Linked DNA regions of Longibacter salinarum. The protein of the gene in region 1 interacts with the protein of each later gene in a pairwise test. Links are inferred from orthologs where the notes say so. Each region holds a gene or a part of one and is shown on either strand. Other genes may lie near its edges. The genes, in order: leuS and ligA.

Region 1 (3,479 bases):
GGACGCATACAAGGGCGCGAATTGCCCGTACGGTGAGACCGACGAGGCCATGCTCGTATGGTATTCGTTTCGACGCACATCCGATGGTGAAAACGTCGTGGTGGGTAAAAACTAACGACTGATTCCAATCTTGACCTCGATTTCCGGCGACTGCGAGACGCGGGCTCTCCGATTCCCCCCTTCGGATACGGTGCCGCTCTCATCCCCCAGTCGCCGGCCCCTACGGAAAAAGCCGGAGCACGACCCAGGGTCGGCTCCGGCTTTTCTTGTCTTCTCGCCAGCCGGAAGACACACCTCATACCAAATCCAAATGACAATGTGGGGTCAAGATCATCTGTGGAAGCGTTTCGCAGGCGTGAAGGTGCCAAAAAACGTTGATTCCTGCGTCCCGTCCCCTTTTTTCGATCGAATCGACCCTACATCTGAGGCACGGCATTCGGACACGATCATTTGGATTCAGTATCACACTGGCGCGAGCGAAGGCGTCGCGATTATTTACGCCACCACGAAGTTGATAATGCGACCGGGCACGTAGATCTCACGCTTCACGTCGCCGTCGTCAAGATACCGCTTGACGTTTTCGTCGGCCCGGGCGGTAGACAATGCCTCGTCCTCGTCGGCCCCCGCGGGGATCTCGATCGTCGCGCGAACCGTGCCGTTGACCTGCACGGCCATGCTGACAACATCCTTCTTGATCTTCTCCTCGTCGAACGCCGGCCAATCGGTATAGGCGATCGTATCCTCGTGGCCGAGCCGCTCCCAGAGCTCTTCCGCGATGTGCGGGGCGAACGGACTCAGGATCTGGATGAACGGATCGATGGTGCTACGCGGCACGACGTCCCATTTGTACGCGGCATTCACGAATTCCATCATGGCCGCTATAGCCGTGTTGAAGCTCAGGTCGCCGATATCTTCGGTGACCTTCTTGATCGTCTTGTGGAGCACACGCATCTGATCTGCGTCCGCCTCCACGTCCTGCACAGCGTCGTTTAGCTCGCCGGTCTCATCATTGATGACCAGACGCCAGACACGGTTCAGGAAGCGGAAGACGCCGTCAACGTCGCTCGTGCTCCAGGGCTTCACCTGTTCAAGCGGGCCCATGAACATCTCGTAGAGTCGCAGCGCATCGGCACCGTACTCGTCGATCACGTCGTCGGGGTTGACGACGTTGCCGCGGCTTTTGCTCATCTTGTGGCTTCGAGCATCGACGCGGATGTCCGTCGACTCCGCCAGAACAAATACATCTCCGTCCTTTTCTACATCCGACTTGTCGATCGAGCGTGCCTCGACCTCAACGCCCGTGCGCGTGTCCACGCCGTCATCGACATGCTGAGCACTGACCGGTTCACCGTCGGGCCCGACATAGGCCGTATACTCCATCTCGCCCAAAATCAGTCCCTGATGGACGAGCGTCTGAAACGGCTCTTTCGTAGAAACGACGCCTGCATCGTACAGGACTTTGTGCCAGAAACGAGCGTACAGAAGGTGTAGCACCGCGTGCTCCGACCCACCGATATAGAGATCGACCGGTAGCCAGTACTTCTCCTTCTCCGGGTCGACCAGGCGGTCATCATTATCCGGATCGATAAAGCGCAGGTAGTACCAGCACGACCCGGCCCACTGGGGCATCGTGTTGGTTTCGCGGCGCGCCGGTTCGCCCGTCTCGGGGTCCGTCGTTTCGACCCAGTCCTCGACGTTCGACAGCGGACCGTGTGGAGAGCCGCTTGGCTTAAACTCGTCGACTTCCGGCAGCGTCACCGGCAGATCGTCTTCCGGCACGGGTTTCGGCTGGGTAAACTCGCCGTCCTCGTCCTGCGTGAAGATGATCGGGAACGGCTCGCCCCAGTAGCGCTGACGGCTGAAGAGCCAGTCGCGGAGCTTGTAGTTGATCTTGGCGCGACCGAGATCATTCTCTTCCAGCCATTCGGTGATCGCCGCAATCGCCGCGTCGGTACCGAGGCCATTGAGACTCACGTCCTCATTCGCGGAGTTCACGTGAGAGCCGTCGCCGATGTAGGCAGCCTCATCGAGGTCGCCCCCTTCGACCACCTCGCGAATCTCCAGTCCGTACTTCTGCGCAAAGTCGTAGTCGCGCTCGTCGTGCCCCGGAACGGCCATGATGGCGCCCGTTCCGTAGCTCGCCAACACGTAGTCCGCGATCCAGACGGGGACACGATCGCCGGTCGCCGGATTGATCGCGTAGCCGCCGGTAAAGACGCCGGACTTCTCTTTCTGAAGCTCGGTTCGCTCGAGCTCGCTCTTCTGCATTGCCTGCTTGCGGTACACCTCAACCTCGTCGCGATGCTCGTCGGTCGTAATGTCGTCCACAAGATCATGCTCCGGCGCAACCACCATGTACGTGGCGCCGAAGAGCGTGTCCGGACGGGTGGTGAATACCTCCAGCGCGTCATCGACGTCGTCAAGCTGGAAGTGAATCTCCGCACCTTCGGACTTGCCGATCCAGTTGCGCTGCATCTGCTTGGTGCTCTCGGGCCAATCCAGGTCGTCGAGCCCGTCCAGCAGCCGCTCAGCGTATTCCGTAATCTTCAGCACCCACTGGCGCATCGGCACACGGCGGCACGGGTAGCCGCCCCGCTCGCTCTTGCCATCGATCACCTCTTCGTTGGCGAGCACCGTGCCCAGCTCTTCGCACCACCAGACGGGTTCCTCGCTCTGATAGGCGAGTCCCCGCTCATACAGCTTCAGAAAAATCCACTGTGTCCACCGGTAGTAATCCGGGTCCGTCGTATTGATCTCCCGCTGCCAGTCGTACGAAAACCCGAGACGTTTGAGCTGCTTCCGGAAGTTATCGACGTTCTTCTCCGTCGTCACCCGTGGGTGCGTGTTCGTCTTTAGCGCGTACTGCTCGGCCGGCAGACCGAACGCGTCCCATCCCATCGGATGGAGCACGCGGACGCCACGCATGCGCTTGTGTCGAGCGACGATGTCTGTGGCCGTATACCCTTCGGGATGACCAACGTGGAGCCCAGAACCACTCGGATAGGGAAACATGTCGAGGACGTAGAACTTTTCGTCGTCCGACGGATCCTCAGGAAGGTCGTCGGGCGTGCGAAAGGTCTGATGTTCGTCCCAGTGGCGCTGCCACTTGGATTCAATTTCGTCGTGCGGATACGGCATGGAGCGATGGTGTGCAGTTCGATCGGGCCGTGCGGGTGAGTTCGTGCGGTCATCGGAGAAACTCAAAAGACGACCGCGGGTGCCGACCGGCAATAGAGGCCAACATATTCGGCACGAAATGGTGTTTTAACGTACAACGCTGCCCCGGATGTCCCGAACCGTCCGGTCTGAATTCACGGGGAAGATGAGTTCAGAGTTCAGAGTTCAGGGTTCAGGGTTCAGGGTTCAGGGTTCAGGGTTCAGCGGTTTCTGTCCTACTACAATTTGTCAGCAGGCTTATGTCTGATATCCCTTCTATCCTTCGCGAGGCCGATGTCATCGCTGTGGTCGGGCTCTCCGGG
Region 2 (3,319 bases), on another replicon or contig:
CTTCTTGGCGTTCCCGATCGACTCGACTGGCGTCTTTCCGAATTGGAAAGTTGAACGATGCGACCAGGGTTGGTTGGCGCCAGGTATCGCCTACCTCGACGGTATACTCGTAGACCTCGCCGCGCGGAAATGCGAGAACGGTAACGACGATTAAGGCGAGGAACATTCCCCCTCGTACGAGCCAATGGCGTCGGGCTTCGCTCTCCTTATCGGTGCGCCCGCTTTCTAATTCCTGTCCAACAGGACGCGCCTTCCGTTTTGAGAGGCCAATCGATTCTAAAATGCCCATGCAGTCGCAGCGACATCGTGAGGAGATGCCGATTTCGTCCCTGAACGCCCCGAAGGCGAGGGAGAATCGGCTTGGAAAGAGACATCGGGTCCGATCCGAAGCTACGGCGTGCTAATGCCCGGACGGCTTGAAAGATTCAACTCGAGCGTGGTGCGACCATATCGTGTACGTGCGATCAAGAGCTCGATGCGGGCACTTCATTTCCATCGACGAGATCTCGTAGGGCATCCTCACCGTCTACAATCGGGATGCCACGACTCTGCGCGTCGTCGTATTTCGACCCCGGGTTTTCTCCCTTGACGAGGAAGTCGGTGTTGCCGCTGACACTTGACGTCACCTTGCCTCCAGCGGACTCGATGAGTTGCTTGGCATCTTTGCGCGTGAGCGAATCCAAACTTCCGGTAATGACGAGGGTCTTGCCCGCGAGTGGGAGCTCGTCGGTGTCAACTTCGTCCTGAGGGGCTTCTTGAGGCTTGCGTTTCGTGTTGACGCCGACCTCCTTGAGATGCTCGATGAGCTCCTGGTTCCGGTCGACGTCGAACCAGTCGACGAGGCTTTCTGCAATGACGGGTCCGACACCATCGATAGCGACCAGGTCTTCCTGGCGTGCGGCGTCGATATCGTCGATCGAAGCGAAATGCTCGACGATCGTTTCGGCAACGGTTCGTCCGACATGGCGGATCCCAAGCGCGAAGAGCAGGCGGGCCAGCGTGCGGTCACGCGCAGCATCGATTGCGTCAACGAGATTCTGTGCGCTCTTTTGGCCGAAACCCTCCAATGGGGTCAGATCGTCGACCTGAAGTCGAAAGAGGTCAGCCAGTGTGTGAATCAGACCCTCGTCGACGAGCGTGTGGGCCACGCGTTCTCCCAGACCTTCAACGTCCATGGCGTTCCGCGATACGAAGTGCTCCACAAGTCGCCTGAATTGGGCCGGGCACTCCGTGTTCATGCAATACCAGTCAGCTTCGTCGTCCAGTCGGACCAGCTCGGTACCGCATTCCGGACAGTGCGTTGGGAACTCCCACGGCTCTTCATTTCCGGTCCGCGCGTCTAGAACGGGTTGAACGACCTGCGGAATGACATCTCCAGCCCGCTTCACAACGACGGTATCGCCTTCGCGAATGTCGCGGTCGGTAATGTAGTCTTCATTATGTAGCGTGGCCTGCGATACGGTGACGCCGCCGATTTGAACCGGTGCTAGCACCGCTTCGGGCTTGATGGCGCCGGTACGACCGACGTTGACGATGATCTTCTCCAGCGTGGTTGTCGCCTCGCGAGCCGGAAATTTAAACGCAACGGCCCAGCGGGGTGCGTTGGATATCGCTCCGAGCTCTTCCTGATACGGGAGATCATCGATTTTGACAACGACACCGTCGATTTCGTAATCCAGGTCATCCCGTCGGTCGATCCAGCTCTCGCAGAACTCGACGACGTCGTCGATATCGTCGAACTGTTGAGTGTGGCTCTCGATCGGAAGGCCAAATTCGCCCAGCATCTCAAGCGTGGCGTGATGCGAGTCGGGCGTGCCCCCCGTTGTGGGGCCGATGGCATACGCAAAAAAGCTCAGTGGTCGCTGCGCCGTGACCGACGGATCGAGCTGTCGGAGCGTTCCAGCGGCCGCATTGCGTGGATTGGCAAAGGCCTGTTCGTCTTCGTCGCGGAGACGCTCATTTAGCGCCTCGAATTCGCTTTTGCGCATGAACACCTCGCCGCGAACCTCCATTCGGTCCGGAGGCTCCTGGTCTCCGCTCACGGGCACAACCATCGGAATTCGATGGATCGTGCGGACGTTATGCGTGATGTTCTCTCCTACGCGTCCGTTGCCCCGTGTCGCGGCAACATCGAGATGTCCGTCCTGATACGTCAGGGCGACTGCCAGCCCATCGATTTTCAGTTCGGCTACGACAACGGGAGCCACATCTCCGTAGACGTCTTCGAGTCCGCGTCTGCACCGGTCATACCAGTCTCGGAGTTCTTGCGCGTCGAATGCATTGGAAAGCGACAGCATCGGCTCGGGATGCTCGTGCTTCTCGAATGCACTGATCGGCTCTCCTCCAACGCGTTGGGTTGGAGAGTCCTCGCTTCGCACGTTCGGGAACGCCCGTTCGAGATCCTCCAGCGCGCGATAAAGGCGGTCGTATTCGGCATCCGTGACAACGGGGTCGTCCTCGACGTAATACCTGTGATCGTGCTGGCGGACCAACGACCGCAGATTCTCGACGACAGCTTCGGCCTCGGTTTCCGAAAGCTCGTTTGGCTCCGGGAAGTCCGAAAGCATCTCGGTCGTGCGCTCGATCAGATCCATGTACGGCGGGCAAAGAAAAAGAGTGGCACTATCGCTGTCGGCGGGGTCGATCTCGCATCGACGGTGTTCCTACTGAAGGCCCTGTGGGCTCAGTCGGAAGGTGTCAGGCGCGACTTCATACTCGGTTGCGCTTCCACGGACGGTGTCAGCAAACCTCTCAGCCGAGTCGCGGGTTACGACGAGGCGACCACGGGCGTCCGTGTCTTCCGGGTATTGAAAATCTTCGAGCAGAACGTCTACATTCTCAAGATTATCCCAGACGATGATCCGTTCGGTGAAAGGAAAGACGGCAGATTCACCCTCGCTGATCCAGTAGGGACGCCTCAAATCGTTGTCTCGCTGGACCCGGATCGGGGTGACGTCCTGCTCTGCCCGAAGGACGAGGTACATCGTATCCCCGAGAGTGATATTAGCGAGCGGCGGGCGTTCGGTTTGGACGGGTTCCTCGACCTGCGTCGTCGTATCTTCAGGTGTGTCCGCGACCGGTGTATCTTCAACCGTACCGGATTCGCCTCCGAGCATGAACCACATGATGCCGGCGATGACAATGATTCCAACAACGCCTGCGCCGATCATCAATAGGCGGTTATCAGCGAAGCTTGTAGCACTCGTGCCGGTCGCGTCGCGCGAAGCGCGGTCCTCACGCTCACGCTTCGTCCCTGGATCGACGGATGACGTGGTCTTCGCTTCGGTGTGCTCGGGTTCGGATGACGAACCGACGGGTC

The links.
Region 2: the proteins of leuS (region 1) and ligA interact in binary tests that used the Escherichia coli proteins (3 or more experiments, as listed by UniProt). The link is inferred for Longibacter salinarum from one-to-one orthologs.

What each region holds. Positions count from the first base shown.
Region 1 is NZ_PDEQ01000003.1:30,987-34,465, reverse strand. Bases 296-3,448 are described here. They hold leuS (leucine--tRNA ligase), read right to left. Parts: upstream 3,139-3,448; coding sequence 496-3,138; downstream 296-495. Other genes in these bases: CRI94_RS06505 (CoA-binding protein), read left to right, coding at 3,417-3,448. Also shown: CRI94_RS06515 (hypothetical protein), read left to right, coding at 1-115; more of CRI94_RS06505, read left to right, coding at 3,449-3,479.
Region 2 is NZ_PDEQ01000001.1:446,056-449,374, reverse strand. The notes cover bases 30-3,022. They hold ligA (NAD-dependent DNA ligase LigA), read right to left. Parts: upstream 2,595-3,022; coding sequence 465-2,594; downstream 30-464. Other genes in these bases: CRI94_RS01835 (helix-turn-helix domain-containing protein), read right to left, coding at 2,664-3,022; CRI94_RS01845 (HD family phosphohydrolase), read right to left, coding at 30-289. In the rest of the region: more of CRI94_RS01845, read right to left, coding at 1-29; more of CRI94_RS01835, read right to left, coding at 3,023-3,319. UniProt on the Escherichia coli protein: DNA ligase that catalyzes the formation of phosphodiester linkages between 5'-phosphoryl and 3'-hydroxyl groups in double-stranded DNA using NAD as a coenzyme and as the energy source for the reaction.